Labilibaculum sp. DW002: one gene and its partner. The protein of the gene in region 1 interacts with the protein of each later gene in a pairwise test. Links are inferred from orthologs where the notes say so. Each region holds a gene or a part of one and is shown on either strand. Other genes may lie near its edges.

Region 1 (6,680 bases):
TGGTAGAACCTATAGAAAAGGTATTGAATCAAAGAATATAATGCTGAAGAAAGTAGCGAACATATTGGTTTGGGTATTCTTTTTTGGATATTTAATTGTGGTTTTTTCTTTTGCGAACAGCAAAAATGAGAAGCTTAGTTTTGCGGGCACTACAGTTAACGTTGTAGATAGCATAACAAGGGGGTTTGTGAATAATTCTGATGTTGAAAGAATTATAAAAAAGGAATATCCCTCTTTAGAAGGATTGCCAATTGCCGATATTAACAAGGAGGTATTGGAAGAGCTGATTGATCAAATTCCCTACGTGAAAAAATCGGAGGTCTACAATTCTCTTTCGGGAAAATTGATTGTTGAAATTAAGCAACGCAATCCAATTGTTAGGATACTTCAAGGTAATGGGTATTATATTGACGAAGAAGGAGAGAAAATGCCTTTGTCGAGGAACTATACATCAAGGGTTTTAGTTGTTTCAGGGGCAGTAAATGATAAGTTGATAAAAGAAGAGCTGTTCGACTTGGTGAAATTTATTACAAATGATGAATTTTGGAAGTCGCAAATAACGCAGATACATGTTAGTAGGAATAAAGAGTATATATTGATTCCACGCGTTGGTGCACATAAAATTGAATTAGGGAGTATAGAAAATTATCATCGGAAATTTCAAAAGTTGGGTGCTTTGTATTCTGAAGGTTTTTCAAAAAAAGGCTGGAATGCATACAAAACGATCAACTTGAAGTATAAGGATCAGGTAGTTTGCACAAAAAAGTAATAGAATGACGGGTAGAAATAAGATAATAGCAGCTATCGATATTGGCACAACAAAAATTGTTGCCATTCTGGGAGAGAAAAACTCCGAGGGGAAATTGCGCATTCTTGGAATGGAGAAGACCGTTTCGAAAGGTGTGAAACGAGGAGTTATACACAGTATTGAAGATACAATAGAAGCAATTCGAGAAGTTGTTGAGAAATTGATGGCAAAATCAAATAAAGACATCTCTCGCGTGTATGTTGGTATAGCAGGCCAACATATCAGAAGTATCAAAAACAGACAATTTAAATACATTCAGAATGGAATTGGTGAAATTACCAAGGCGGATGTAGACGAAATATTAAATGAAAATTTGAGAATTCCGATTGAGGTCGGAGAACAAATATTGCATGTAATTCCACAAGATTTTGTTGTGGATAAAGAGGCAGGTATTCGAAATCCAGTTGGAATGGCTGGAAGAAGATTAGATGGTAACTTTAACATTATCATTGGGCGAACTGCATCTGCACGTAATATTGAAAAATGTGTGAAAGAAGTTGGGCTCGAGATTGAAGAGCTTGTTTTGGAACCTTTGGCTTCCTCGCTTGCAGTGCTTACCGAAGAGGAAAAAGAAGCTGGTGTTGTTTTAGTAGATATTGGAGGAGGTACTACAGATATTACTGTATATTTCGATGGTATATTAAGACATACGGCTGTAATCCCATTTGGGGGAGACATTGTAACTCGTGATATTAAAGAAGGTTGTTCTGTTCTAATTAAGCAAGCCGAAGCTCTAAAAATTCAGTTTGGTGAAGCTGTGGCTGATATGGCTGCCGAAGAAAAGGTAGTTACCATACCAAGTGTTGGAGGATGGGATCCTAAAGAGATTTCTTTTAAAACATTAGCTCAAATCATTCAATGTAGAATGGAGGAGATTATTGATAGTGTGAAATTTCAGATTGAGATAACTGGCTTACATGATAAAATTGGAGCTGGAATTGTTTTAACTGGAGGTGGTGCCTTATTGAAAAATCTTGACTTGTTAACGCAAGAACAAACTGGACTTGATGTTCGAGTAGGATATCCAGGTACTTCTGATAAGATCGAATTGGAAGAAGCTTTGGATTTACCAATCTTTTCAACAGGAATCGGATTGCTGTTGCAGGGAATGAACAAGCCTGATCAAGAGACTCAAAATCGGAATTCAGACAAAGGGAATAAACCAAAAAAGAAAGGATTACAGCGGTTTTTTGGTGCTTTGTTTGATACTGATGATATGAAAATGTAAATAGAATATTTGTAACCCTAATACTTGTGAGATCATGGTTGACGAATTGTTACCGGTTGATTTTGAACCTAAAGAGAAATCTATAATTAAAGTGATTGGTGTTGGTGGCGGTGGAAGTAACGCTGTTAACCACATGTAAAAGGAGGACATCACAGGGGTTGATTTTGTAATTTGTAATACCGATGCACAAGCATTGGAAAATAGTCAGGTACCTATTAAAGTGCAACTTGGTAGATCACTTACCGAAGGCAGAGGAGCTGGAAATAAACCAGAACGTGGTAGGGAATCTGCAAAGGAAAGCATCGAAGAAATAAACAGGGTTTTAAGCCAAAAAACCAAAATGATATTTGTTACTGCAGGTATGGGAGGTGGAACAGGTACTGGTGCCGCTCCAATTATTGCAGAAGCAGCAAGACAACAAGGTGTATTAACGGTTGGCATTGTAACCATTCCATTTCGATTTGAAGGCAAACGGAGAATTGAGCAGGCGATGGAAGGAATTGCAAACCTGGAGAAACATGTTGATGCACTTTTGATCATTAATAACGAAAAGTTAAGGATGATGTATGGCGATTTAAAATTATCGGATGCCTTTGCAAAGGCTGATGATGTTTTATCGATTGCAGCTAAAAGTATCGCAGAAATTATTACAGTTCACGGCTATGTAAACGTCGATTTTGCCGATGTTGAAACTGTGATGCGTGATAGTGGAGTAGCCGTTATGGGTTCTGCATCTGCCTCTGGAGAAGACAGAGCAATTCGTGCAATCGAAGAAGCTCTTACATCACCACTATTGAATAGCAATAACATCTGCGGAGCTCGAAATATTCTATTGAATATTATATCGGGAAAAGAAGAGGTTACAATGCAAGAAGTTAGTCTAATTACCGAATACGTTCATGATGTAGTAGGTGATGAGGTGAGCATTATATGGGGAAATGGGAATAGCGATCAGTTGGATGATGAGTTAGGTGTGACCATAATTGCAACTGGCTTCTCTGAAAATCCAATTCCTGATTTGAATATAGAGCCAAGAAAATCGGTTCGTGACGCAGCTCCAAAATTGGAATTAATTATTGAGAATCCGGCTGAGTCGGAGGAAATTGCAGCGGCAAAAAGACGAGAAGAAAAGCAGCGTCGAGAAGAATTGATGCGAAGACGTTCTGAGGAAGCGCGTAGCGAGGTGGTTGAAGAACAGGAAGTGAAAAGAGAAGCTCCTGTTCAAAAAAAGGAACCTGTTGAGGTCGAAGAAACACCAGAAGAGGAACACAAGAAAGGTGGATTAGACAATTGGTTTATAGGTAAGTTTACACAGATTTTTGATAATGATGATACTTCTATGTAGTGTCGAGTTGTTGAATATTTTGATCTGTATAATATAAGAAGAAATGAGCGAGGAATTAATGGATTTTGGCTTAGTAGAAGACGAATCTTCAATTATTAAAGTAATTGGAGTTGGAGGAGGCGGAGGCAATGCTGTTAACTACATGTATCAGCAGGGCATCAAAGACGTTGATTTTGTCATCTGTAATACCGATGCACAAGCATTAGCGAAAAGTAGTGTGCCTAAAAAAATTCAACTTGGAGAATCTTTAACAGAAGGACGTGGTGCTGGAAATAAGCCTGAAAAAGGAGAACAGTCAGCAATAGAGAATTTAGATGATGTTACCGATGTTCTAGAAGATAATACCAAAATGGTATTTATTACAGCTGGTATGGGCGGTGGCACAGGTACAGGAGCGGCTCCTATTATTGCAAAAGCTGCCAAAGATATGAATATTCTTACGGTTGGAATTGTTACCATTCCCTTCCGTTTTGAAGGTAAGCAACGCATCAATCAGGCAATAGAGGGTATTAAGAAACTTAAGGAAAGTGTTGATTCCCTTCTGGTCATTGATAATGCTAAACTTTCTGAAATATATGGCGATTTAAAACTTTCGACAGCTTTCTCAAAAGCCGACGATGTTTTAGCCACTGCAGCTAAAGGTATAGCTGAAATTATAACCCTGCATGGTTATATCAATGTTGACTTTGAAGATGTTAAAACAGTTATGACCAACAGTGGTGTAGCAGTTATGGGATCAGCAAGTGCCGAAGGAGAAGATCGTGCAGTTAATGCCATTCGTGAGGCTCTTACCTCACCATTATTGAATAGTAATGATGTTCGAGGAGCTCGTAATATTTTATTGAATATTAGTTCTGGTCAGGAAGAAGTAACTATGGATGAAGTGGGAGAAATTACCGACTATGTATACGAAGCTGTTGGCGATAGTGGAAATATTATCTGGGGAACTGGCCAGGATTCTGCCTTGGGCGATAAAGTTTCTGTTACAATTATTGCAACTGGCTTTGATCATGGTTTGATTCCAGAACAGAACCAGCAATCTAGAACAACGACTTTTCATGCCAAACGAGGTCAGGCAAATACTGTAGAACAAACCAAAATGCAGTTGGAAGAAGAAGAAGTGGTGGATGAAAAACTGATTCTTACTGATTTGAAAGAATCTGAAATTGATGAAATCGAAAATGTACCTGCTTACAAAAGAAAGTTAAAGAATTTGGGTAGACATGGATATCAATCAGGAAAAGTAATTAAATTTACTCTTGACGAAGAATAAGGAATACATACTGAAAATTTAAATAGACAGAACAATGAGCTTATTAGAACAGATCAATTCGGATATGAAAGCTGCCATGAAGGCAAAAGCAAAAGATAAATTACAAGCTATTCGAGCATTGAAAACGGCTTTTACTCTGGAGATGACTAAAACTGGAGCTAGCGAATTAGATGACGATTCAGCTGTTAAGCTTGTTCAAAAATTGGTAAAACAACGTAAAGATTCAGCAGATACTTATAAGTCTGGTGGACGTGAAGATTTAGCAGATAAAGAATTGCTTGAAATGGGCTTTTTAGAGGTGTATTTGCCTGCTCAGCTAAGTGATGAGGAACTAACTACTGCAATTCAAGAGATCGTTGCTAAAACAGGAGCTTCTTCAATGAAAGATATGGGGAAAGTAATGGGAATGGCATCGAAACAATTGGCCGGAAAAGCTGATGGAAAAGCAATTGCTGATAAGGTAAAAGCAGTATTGGCTTAAACCATACGAGAAAATACATTGAAGAGGTTTAGCTTTGGCTAAGCCTCTTTTTTTGGGCCTGTATACGATGCATCAAATGCTATTAATTTTAATGTGGCATAAGGAATTAGGCATAAAAAAAGCGAGATGAAATTCATCTCGCTTTTTTTGTGGTTTTACTAATCTCTAGTAAAACTTGTATCTTTTATCAACAACATTAGCATTTTCTTTTAATGCTTGGAATGCTTGATAGTTTGCTCTGTATTGGTAACCTTGCTCTAATCTCGATTTGAAAGCTTCAACAGTCATATCTGTTACTTCATCAGAAGTTTCATTTGTTACAACCAACATGTAAACACCTTGGTTTCCTTCTATAGCTGAAGAGATCTTACCTTTTTCAAGTAAAGCAGCAGTACTGATAACTTTTGGCTCAATTCCTGCACCTGGTATCTGGAACGATTGGAATGATACATCAGCAGCATTCTTAACTTCCAAGTTTTCCTTTTGAGCAACAGAAAGTAAACTTTGAGCGCTTGCACTATTTTTATTCATAGCAGCAATAATTTGCTCAGCTTTCTTTTCTTTTCTAACTGCACGCTTAATAGCAGAAACTTGATCTTGAATTGAAGCATATCCTTCTTCTTTGATATTTGAAAGTATAGCAACAACAAACTTATTACCAAACTCAAATACAGCTGAGTTGTCATGTGTTAGTAAAACACTTTCCATTTCATCTGTATTGTATGCAGCTCTAACTAAATCTCTAGAGTTTTCTAATCCTGGAATTAACTTGGTATCTTTTTTAAGATTTGCAGTTCTACGACTTAAGTTCTCGGCAGTAATTGCTTTCAAGAAAGCAGCTCTTTCGATATTGTTTCCTGCAAAAGTACGAGCTCTAGCATAAACACCTTGAGTTGTTTTTGTGCTCGCTTCAACCTTACGATCAAGAACAGCAATCTGTACTTTTTTAACTGGCTTGCTTAAATTAACAACCTGAATTAAGTGAGCACCAAACTGTGTTGTTACAATCTTAATTTCATTTTTCTTTGATGAGAAAGCAGCATCGTTAAACTCAGGAACCATACGTCCTTGAGTAAACCAACCTAGATCACCACCATTCACAGCAGAACCTTGATCTTCAGAATTAGCTTTAGCTACTTCAGCAAACTTAGCTCCTTTATTAATTAGCTGTTTCAAACTATCAGCCTTCGCTTCAGCAGCTTTAAAATCTCCATTAAGCGGACGAATTAAAATATGACGAGCTTTAACTGAATCAGCCATCATCTTAACATCAGCAATCTTTGCTAATTTGTAAGCATCATTCTCGTCATAAGGACCAAAAACATCACCTTTAGCAGCTGCAAAAGCAAAGTCGTTTACTTCCTTATTAGACATTTCGTCTTTCTTGAAATAATATGCGTTAAAATCAGTATCACCATTCAATTCAACAAACTGAACATTGTTACTTTCTTTTGCGAAATCTTCCTTTTGATCTGCGATCCACTTCTCAGTGTATTTAAAATCGTCAGTTGATGGCTCGATACTAAAAGGAACGTAGTCAATTTT
Region 2 (9,929 bases), on another replicon or contig:
ATATGGGACAAGTTAGAGCAAAGAAAAATTTAGGACAACATTTTCTTAAAGATTTAAATATCGCAAAGAAAATTGTTGACAGCTTGAATGGAGATAAGGTAAACAAAGTATTAGAAGTTGGTCCTGGAATGGGCGTGCTAACACAATACCTTTTACCCAATACCAATTTCGAAACACATGTTGTGGAAATTGACACTGAATCCGTAGCCTACCTAAAAGAGAACTATCCCGAACTTGATGGTCGAATTATTGGAGAGGATTTTCTACGATTCGATTTATCCAAATTATTTAATGAACCTTTTTCAGTTATTGGGAATTTCCCATACAATATTTCTTCACAAATTTTCTTCAGAGTTCTTGATTTTAGAGATCAAATACCTGAGGTTGTCTGTATGATACAAAAGGAAGTTGCCGAACGTATGGCTGCAAAACCTGGCTGCAAGGCTTATGGCATTTTAAGCGTACTTATGCAAGCTTTCTACGATATCGATTATCTTTTCACGGTTGGAGAAAAAGTTTTCGATCCACCACCCAAGGTTAAGTCTGCTGTAATAAGAATGAGTCGTAACACTACAATGAATTTGAATTGTGACGAAAAATTTTTCATTCGAGTCGTTAAAACAGGTTTTAACCAACGACGTAAAACGCTAAGAAATTCTCTTAAAAGCATTCTTGGTGACGCAAAACTGGACGATGAAATCATGGCACAAAGACCAGAGCAATTATCTGTCCAAGAATTTGTAGAATTAACAAATAAAATTGAAGAATTGATTAATTCAGAATTAAGAGAATAAAAACACACTCAAAAAATAAGATGTTATGCAATTTGAATTAACACGCGAATACATCGATGATCTTAAACTAATTATTGAGGAACAAAATGAAGCGGAGGCAATTGCTTTAATGGATGAATTGCATCCGGCCGATATTGCGGAAATTTACGATGAACTTGGCATTGAAGAAGCTAAATTTCTGTATTTACTTTTAGATGGGGATATTGCGGCTGATGTTTTAGCAGAACTGGAAGATGATGATCGAGACAGATTTTTAAAAGCTCTTCCAGTTGAGGTTATTGCAAAAAAATTCATCGACCATATGGATTCTGATGATGCTGCCGACCTAATTGGTGGCTTATCCGATGACAAACAGGAGGAAATCCTTTCACAAATCGAAGATGTTGAAACCGCCGGGGATATTGTAGATCTTCTTCATTACGATGAAGATACTGCCGGTGGTCTAATGGGAAAAGAGTTGGTTATAGTCAATGAAAACTGGACTGTTCTAACCTGCCTCCGTGAATTGAGTCGTCAAGCTGAAGATATTGATGAGATTTATTACGTTTATGTCGTTGATGATGACAACAAACTCATTGGAACTCTCTCTCTCAAAAAGATGATTTTGAGTCCAACTTCTGCCAAGATTATTAATATATTCGAACCAGATGCCATGTCTGTTCATACTGATGAACCAGCGGAAGAAGTATCTCTTATTATGGAGAAATACGACCTCGTAGCACTTCCTGTAGTGGATAGTATTGGTCGACTTATGGGACGCATTACCATTGATGATGTTGTTGATGTCATTCGTGATGAAGCAGAAAAAGATTACCAGATGGCATCAGGTATCTCTGAAGATATTGAGGCGAATGACTCCATTTGGCTACAAACCCGAGCCCGTTTACCATGGTTGCTGATTGGTTTGGCAGGTGGTATTTTAGCGGCAATGGTCATTTCTATTCATGAAAATGGATTAGCAGATAATGCCAAACTTGCCTTCTTCATACCTCTAATCACAGCAATGGCAGGTAATGTTGGAGTACAATCATCTGCAATTATTGTGCAAGGTATTGCTAGTAATTCTTTAGGAATTGAGAGTACATTTAGTCGTTTGATGCGTGAATTGGGAGGAGCTATCATTAACGGTCTAACATGTTCTTCTTTATTATTTTTATGCAACTATTTTTTCTACGCTGATTCGTTCGCACTAACCATCTCCGTTTCTGTAGCATTATTTGCCGTAATTATATTTGCAGCAATCGCAGGAACTCTAATTCCTTTAATGTTGAACAGAATGAAAATTGATCCGGCATTAGCTACAGGACCTTTTATTACAACATTGAACGATATTGTTGGTCTTCTAATTTATCTTGCCATTGGAGTCTATTTTTATAGTGCTTTTTAGAATGCAAAAAGGTGTTTGAATGAAATTTAAGGAGTTGAGATGAGAAAAGAAAGTCGCATTTTATTGTAAACAATTCCCTATATTATGATTTTGGAAAAAAGATGAATAAAAATCTTTTTTTGAGGACGTATTTTTTTAGGTTTTTCTTAACTTTGCATGAGGTTTTTGAGATTGATGTAAGTTGTTGTAATTGAATTATTTGCAAGATTGAGGAGCCGAGATTATTTTTCGAAGGAAAAATTAATTGATACCATTTTATAAAATTACCCCAAAAAACGAATCATGAAAAGAGCTCTAATCAGTGTATTTGATAAGACAAATGTTGTTGAATTTGCTAGAGAACTAGACAAACTAGGATGGGAAATTATTTCTACTGGTGGTACTTCTGCAAAATTTAAGGCTGAGGGAATTCCAGTTATGGATATTTCAGACTTAACTCAATTTCCAGAATGTTTTGATGGACGTTTAAAAACAATTCATCCACATGTTGAAGGTGGTATACTTGCAATTCGTGATAACGAAATGCATCAGAAACAAATGAAAGAGTTGGGAATCGATCCAATCGATATCGTTGTTTGTAACCTTTATCCTTTTAAGGAAACTGTTTTGAATCCGAAATCAAGCCATGAAGATATTGTTGAAAATATTGACATAGGTGGACCAACAATGCTTAGAGCTGCTGCAAAAAACTACAATTTTGTTTCTGTTATTACAGATCCTAAAGATTACGATACTGTTATTGCAGAACTTAAAGAAAAAGGCGAAACTAGTTTCGAAACTAAAGAGTACTTAGCAGCTAAAGTATTTCAACATACTGCACACTACGATGCTTTAATTTCAAACTATTTCAACACTAAACTGGATATTAAATCTCCGGATACGATCACTTTAACTTACGAGAAGAAGCAAGATTTAAGATATGGTGAAAACCCACATCAGCAAGCTAGTTTCTATGCTCAAATTAAAGAAACTGAAGGAACACTTACTGCAGCAAACAAGCTTCATGGTAAGGAACTTTCATACAACAATATTGGTGACACCGATGGTGCTCTTGAAACATTAAAAGAATACAGCGAGCCGACTATTGTTGCAGCTAAGCATGCTAATCCGTGTGGAATTGGTAGTGCCGAAACTATCGCTGAAGCATTTAAGAAAGCTTATGAGGCTGATCCTGTTTCAATCTTCGGAGGTATTGTTGCTTCAAACCGTGAGATTGATGCTGCAACAGCTGAAATTATGAACAAAATCTTCTTAGAAGTTATTGTTGCTCCATCATTCAGTGCTGAAGCACTTGAGATATTAACCAAGAAAAAGAATGTAAGATTATTGGAGCTTCCGGAAATCTTAAAAACCGGATATTCAACCTTTAAAGCACGTACTGTGCTGGGAGGATTATTAATCCAGGAACAAGATCAGAAATTAATTAAGGATGAGTTGAAAGTTGTAACAGAACGTCAGCCATCAGAAAAAGAAATGGAAGATTTAATGTTTGCTTGGAAAGCAGTGAAACATGCTAAATCGAATGGTATTGCAATTGCTAAGGACAAGACTACAACTGGTGTTGGGCCAGGACAAGTTAGTCGCATTTGGGCTTTAGAAAATGCAATTCGTCAAGGTGGCGAAAACATCAAAGGAAGTGCTATGGCATCAGATGCCTTTTTCCCTTTCGGCGATTGTGTTGAAGCTGCAAACGAAGCAGGAATTACAGCAATCATTCAACCTGGAGGTTCAATTCGCGATCAGGAATCTATCGACTTAGCCAATAAATATGGTATTGCGATGGTGTTTACTGGAATGCGTCACTTTAAACATTAAAATAAGATAACAGAGAAATATAACGACTATATGGGATTTTTTTCATTCATGACACAGGAAATTGCCATCGACCTGGGAACGGCAAACACAATCATCATTTGCGATGATAAGATTGTGGTTGACGAGCCTTCGATTGTGGCATTAGACCGACGCACCGAGAAGATGGTAGCTATTGGCGAGAAAGCACGCCAAATGCAAGGTAAAACTCACGATAATCTTCGTACAATCCGTCCGCTACGCGATGGTGTAATTGCAGACTTTAATGCTGCCGAACAAATGATTCGTGGGATGATCAAAATGATCAACAAAAAACCACGTCTGTTTCCTCCTTCGTTAAGAATGGTAATATGTATTCCATCGGGTAGTACCGAGGTTGAAATGCGTGCCGTTCGTGACTCATCGGAACATGCCGGAGGTAGAGATGTTTACATGATTTATGAGCCAATGGCTGCTGCTATTGGTATTGGAATCGATGTTGAAGCCCCTGAAGGAAACATGGTCGTGGATATAGGAGGTGGTACAACTGAAATTGCGGTTATCTCACTTGGAGGTATTGTTACGAATAAATCTATTCGTATTGCTGGTGATGATTTAACTGCTGATATTCAAGAATACATGCGTCATCAACACAATATCAAAATTGGTGAGCGTACAGCTGAAGATATCAAGATTCATGTTGGGTCTGCACTTTCTGAATTAGAAGAACCACCAACTGATTTCCGTGTTCAAGGACCAAATCAGATGACAGCTCTTCCAATTGAGATTCCTGTTTCATATCAGGAGATTGCACATTGTCTGGAAAAATCGATCTCTAAAATTGAGATTGCAATTCTAAGCGCATTGGAGCAAACACCTCCTGAATTGTACGCAGATATTGTAAACCGTGGAATTTACCTAGCTGGTGGTGGTGCGCTACTTCGTGGCCTAGATAAGCGTTTGATGAACAAACTAAATATTCCATTCCATATTGCTGAAGATCCTTTGAGAGCTGTTGCAAGAGGAACAGGTGTTGCTCTTAAAAATGTGAATAATTTCTCATTCCTAATGAGATAATCAGGAATGAAACTTATTTTGGTTTAACAGGGATTCGAATTTTTGAATGAAGAATTTATTACATTTCATCGTAAGATTTCATTTTACGATCTTGTTTGTTGTAATTGAAATTTTTTGCTTGTTATTGTTGGTTAGCTACAATAATTATCAAAAAACAGAATTCCTGAACTCCAGTAATGTTGTTACTGGGTCCATTTATGATCGGGTTTCTTCTACAACCGATTATTTGGCTTTGGCCGAAACCAATGAACAATTAAATAGAGAAAATACAAAATTGAAAAATATTTTGGCTGAATCGTTTAAGGTTTCAGTCGATTCTTCACATCTCTATAATGATTCACTGTATCAGCAACAGTACATCTATCGTACAGCTAAAATCATCAATAACTCCGTTAATAAGCAGCTAAATTACATTACGCTTAACAAAGGGAAAATACATGGTATTAAGCCCGAAATGGCTGTTGTTACCGATAATGGAGTTGTAGGGGTAATCAATAGTGTTTCTGACAATTTTTCAACAGCAATTTCTTTGTTAAACAGTCGAATTAGAGTATCAGCTAAAATTAAGAAGAACAATTATTTTGGTTCTCTTACCTGGGATGGTAAAAACTATAAAACGGCTCGCCTATATGAAATTCCATTTCACGTGCAAATTCAGGTAGGTGATACCATTGTAACAAGTGGTTATTCGTCTATTTTTCCTGAAGGGATATTGTTGGGAACAGTTCAAAAGGTTTTACCCGAATCTGGCGGAAATTTTCATGATGTAGTTATTGATCTTTCCAATGATTTTAAAGGAATATCTTACGTTAAAGTGATTGGTGACTTGATGAAAACAGAACGTATTCAATTGGAGAAAGGAGAAGTCAAATGAATCAAATCTTAAAAAATACATTACGATTTGTGATACTTGTCTTTATTCAAGTAGCTATTTTAAACAATATTCAAATAAGTGGTTTTATTAACCCTTATGTATATGTTCTTTTTATTCTTTTGCTACCTTTCGAAACACCGAACTGGGTTTTGTTGGTGCTGTCTTTTTTCTTAGGCTTAAGCGTCGATATTTTTTCGAATACATTAGGAATGCATGCATCTGCAAGTGTTTTTATGGCTTACTTACGTCCTTATGTCTTAAACTATTTATCGGTAAGGGATGGATACGAACAGGGAACTAGACCTGGCGTTTTTCATTATGGATTTGCTTGGTTCTTTAAATATTGCATTGCATTGGTTTTAGCACATCATAGTTTTTTGTTTTTTATTGAGGTATTTTCTTTCTCGAATTTAAGTGAAACTATTATTAGAATCATTTTTAGTGCCTTTTTTACCTTAACTTTATTGGTGACATCTCAGTTCTTAATGTTCAAGAAATAGATTAATAACATCCTAAAATGAATAATTTTTCAAACCGAAAGTATATTATTGGGGGAATATTCATTCTTGTAGTTCTCATCTTTATTATTCGTCTGTTTAATCTTCAAATATCAGATGATACTTACAAACAATCAGCCGAAAACAATTCTCAAAGGCATGTTACCCAATATCCTGCTCGCGGATTGATCTATGATCGAAATGGCAAATTAATAGTTTACAATCAAGCTGCTTACGATTTGATGTTAATTCCTCGTCAATTAAGTGATTTTGACACTCTAGATTTTTGTTCTTTATTGGATATTGAAAAGAAAGATTTAATTAAAAAAATAGAGAAAGCTAAAAACTATTCTAGCCGGAAAGCTTCTATTTTCTTAAAGCAATTGTCTTCGGAACGATATGCCGTTCTTCAAGAGAAATTATACAAGTTCCCTGGTTTTTTCGTTCAGACAAGAACTTTACGAAAATATCCAATGAAAAATGCAGCTCATGCATTAGGTTATCTTGGAGAAGTAAATAATCAAGAAATTAAAAGAGATAAATATTTTCGCCAAGGAGATTACATTGGGAAAAGTGGAATTGAGGGAACATTTGAAAGAGATCTTAGAGGAGAAAAAGGCGTAAAAATTAATTGGGTTGATGTTTACAACCGTTCTCAAGGTTCGTATAAAGGAGGAAAGTTTGACAAGAAGCCTGTTTCTGGAAAAAATATTTACACAACTTTAGATATTGATTTGCAAGAATATGGTGAGCAATTAATGCAAAATAAAAAAGGTGGAATTGTTGCAATTGAACCTGCTAGCGGAGAAATTTTAGCAAAAATATCAAGTCCGACCTACGATCCTAGTATGTTTGTTGGTAGAGCCATGAATAAGAATTACAGAAGCTTGGTTCAAAACGATTCATTAAAGCCTCTATACGATAGGGCAATGCAGGCAAGTTATCCTCCAGGTTCAATTTTTAAGCTTGTAAATGCCTTAATAGGCTTGCAAGAAAAAGTGATTAGTCCATCTACAAAATTCGAATGCTATAGTGGTTATCACATTGGAAATTTTACAATGGGCTGTCATGCTCACAAATCACCATTAGATCTTCGTAATTCCATTATGCATTCGTGTAATGCCTACTATGCAAATGTGTTTAGATATATATTAGAGAGTCCAAAGTTTGGTTCCGTTCAGAAAGGTTATGAAGCTTGGAGAAAACATGTAACCTCATTTGGTTTAGGAAGTGTTTTGGGTACAGATTTGCCCTATGAAAGATCGGGTGATGTTCCTACCAACAAGACTTATCAAGAAAAATACAAAAGAAAAAATTGGCGTGCTTTAAATGTAATTTCTTTGTCTATTGGGCAAGGGGAATTGATGATAACACCAATGCAAATGGCGAATATGGTTGCAGCAATAGCCAATCGCGGCTATTATTACGTTCCCCATATCGTAAAATCAGTTGGTAATGATGGAGCCATAGATGAAAAGTATTTAGAAAAGAAGCATACTAGTATCGATTCAGTAAATTTTGATCCTGTAATTGAAGGTATGGATTTGGTTGTTCATGGTGGAGAAGGTAGTACCGGTCGTTCTTCAGCAATAAAAGATATTCGCGTATGTGGAAAAACGGGAACCGTACAAAATCCTCATGGAGATGATCACTCTGTATATGTAGCATTTGCTCCTAAAGACGATCCAAAGATTGCCATTGTTGTTTATGTTGAGAATGGTGTATGGGGTGCCAGATACGGAGCACCTATTTCAGGTTTAATGATTGAAAAATATCTTAAAGGTGAAATCTCCGAGAATAAAAAATACCTTGAGAAACGAATGTTGGAAGCTGATTTAATCAGTGCAAAGAAACCCAAGAAAAATACTGCAAACTAGAAAACGGAATATAGAATGACCAGAAGAGTAAGCTTAATAAAGAATTTAGATTGGTGGACAATATTCATGTATGTTCTGCTGGTTTTTTTAGGGTGGATAAATATATATGCAGCAGTTTACAACGAAGATCATCAGAGTATTTTCGATGCTACTCAACGCTACGGTAAGCAATTGATATGGATTGGAGCTGCATTTTTTTTGGCCATTGTTATTCTGATTATTGAAGGAAAGTTTTTTTCAGCTTTTGCTTATCCTACTTATCTCACCATGATTTTTCTCTTAATTGCCGTTTTACTATTTGGTAGAGAGGTAAATGGTGCTCGATCTTGGTTTCAACTAGGGCCAGTTCGCTTTCAGCCTGCTGAATTCGCAAAGTTTGCAACCTGTTTAGCTATATCTCGTTACATAAGTCAGTTTAATTTCAAAATTCACAAGTTTAAATCGCTTGTGATTTCGGGCATCATATTATTTACGCCAGCAGTTTTAATTATATTTCAAAATGATGCTGGATCTGCTCTGGTTTATACCGTTTTCATACTAGTTTTATACCGAGAAGGTTTATCTGGAATTGTTTTATTTCTTGGGTTTTTAGCCATTGTTTTGTTTGTTTTTACACTAGTAATGGCTAAGTTGTATGTGCTACTTTTCATGATTGCCGGCTCTTTTTTATGCCTAAAATTTATGGGGGTAAGTTGGAGAAATGTTCTTTTTGGCTTGGCTACAATATCTATTGGTTATGGACTTGTATGGGGGATTTCCTACTTGTTTAAAATGGAATTATCAGCCTATATTATTTTGTTAATGTCTATCGTTTTAAATACAATTCCATTTTTATACTACATCTATAAAAATCGCCTTAAGAATGCAATTTGGGTTTTTGCAATTGCAATTGGAAGTATCTTTTATACTTTCTCTGTAAGCTATATTTTTGATAATATTTTGGAGGCTCATCAGAGAACACGAATAAATGAATTGTTGGGTGTCGAATCGGATCCTTATGGAGCAGGATATAATGTAGCTCAATCAAAAATAGCGATTGGTTCTGGTGGTTTTGCGGGGAAAGGATTCTTGAATGGTACGCAAACAAAATTTAAATTCGTACCTGAGCAAAGTACAGATTTTATTTTCTGTACGGTAGGTGAGGAATGGGGATTTATAGGCTCTAGTGTAGTTTTATTTCTTCTGCTCTTGTTAATAATTAGACTTTTGTTTTTAGCAGAACGACAGCGATCACCCTTTAGTAGAATTTACGGATATGGTGTTGCCTGTATTTTATTTTTCCATCTGGCTATAAATGTTGGTATGACCATTGGCTTAGCGCCTGTAATTGGAATTCCATTGCCATTCTTTAGTTATGGAGGATCTTCTTTATGGTCTTTTACAATTTTGTTGTTTATTTTCCTTCGTTTAGATGCCAACCGTATGGAGTTGCTACGTTAATTAAGTGTTCGTTACGAACGTATTCAATTAAATCCTTCATGAAGAGATTAAATTCGTTTTCAAATTCATCATATTCATTTGTTAGCGTTTCAATTGCGTAATCCGATTCGTTTGGAAGGCTTGTGTGTTTGGCCATTATTTGCAATGCGGTTTGCAATCCATCAAGACTTGCATAACTTTCCATTCTTCTGC

What was found.
Region 2: the proteins of ftsA (region 1) and L3049_RS09865 interact in binary tests that used the Escherichia coli proteins (3 or more experiments, as listed by UniProt). The link is inferred for Labilibaculum sp. DW002 from one-to-one orthologs.

What each region holds. Positions count from the first base shown.
Region 1 is NZ_JAKJSC010000008.1:32,584-39,263, reverse strand. What follows is about bases 1-2,904. They hold ftsA (cell division protein FtsA), read left to right. Parts: upstream 1-773; coding sequence 774-2,036; downstream 2,037-2,904. Other genes in these bases: ftsZ (cell division protein FtsZ), read left to right, coding at 2,185-2,904; L3049_RS19160 (cell division protein FtsQ/DivIB), read left to right, coding at 41-769; murC (UDP-N-acetylmuramate--L-alanine ligase), read left to right, coding at 1-41. Outside these bases: more of ftsZ, read left to right, coding at 2,905-3,381; cell division protein FtsZ, read left to right, coding at 3,425-4,654; L3049_RS19140 (GatB/YqeY domain-containing protein), read left to right, coding at 4,689-5,135; L3049_RS19135 (peptidylprolyl isomerase), read right to left, coding at 5,301-6,680. UniProt on the Escherichia coli protein: Essential cell division protein that assists in the assembly of the Z ring. May serve as the principal membrane anchor for the Z ring.
Region 2 is NZ_JAKJSC010000001.1:2,487,479-2,497,407, reverse strand. Bases 3,221-6,037 are described here. They hold L3049_RS09865 (rod shape-determining protein), read left to right. Parts: upstream 3,221-4,026; coding sequence 4,027-5,049; downstream 5,050-6,037. Other genes in these bases: mreD (rod shape-determining protein MreD), read left to right, coding at 5,920-6,037; mreC (rod shape-determining protein MreC), read left to right, coding at 5,096-5,923; purH (bifunctional phosphoribosylaminoimidazolecarboxamide formyltransferase/IMP cyclohydrolase), read left to right, coding at 3,221-3,996. In the rest of the region: 16S rRNA (adenine(1518)-N(6)/adenine(1519)-N(6))-dimethyltransferase RsmA, read left to right, coding at 3-794; mgtE (magnesium transporter), read left to right, coding at 820-2,181; more of purH, read left to right, coding at 2,464-3,220; more of mreD, read left to right, coding at 6,038-6,423; mrdA (penicillin-binding protein 2), read left to right, coding at 6,441-8,297; rod shape-determining protein RodA, read left to right, coding at 8,313-9,737; L3049_RS09840 (acyl carrier protein phosphodiesterase), read right to left, coding at 9,691-9,929. UniProt on the Escherichia coli protein: Forms membrane-associated dynamic filaments that are essential for cell shape determination. Acts by regulating cell wall synthesis and cell elongation, and thus cell shape.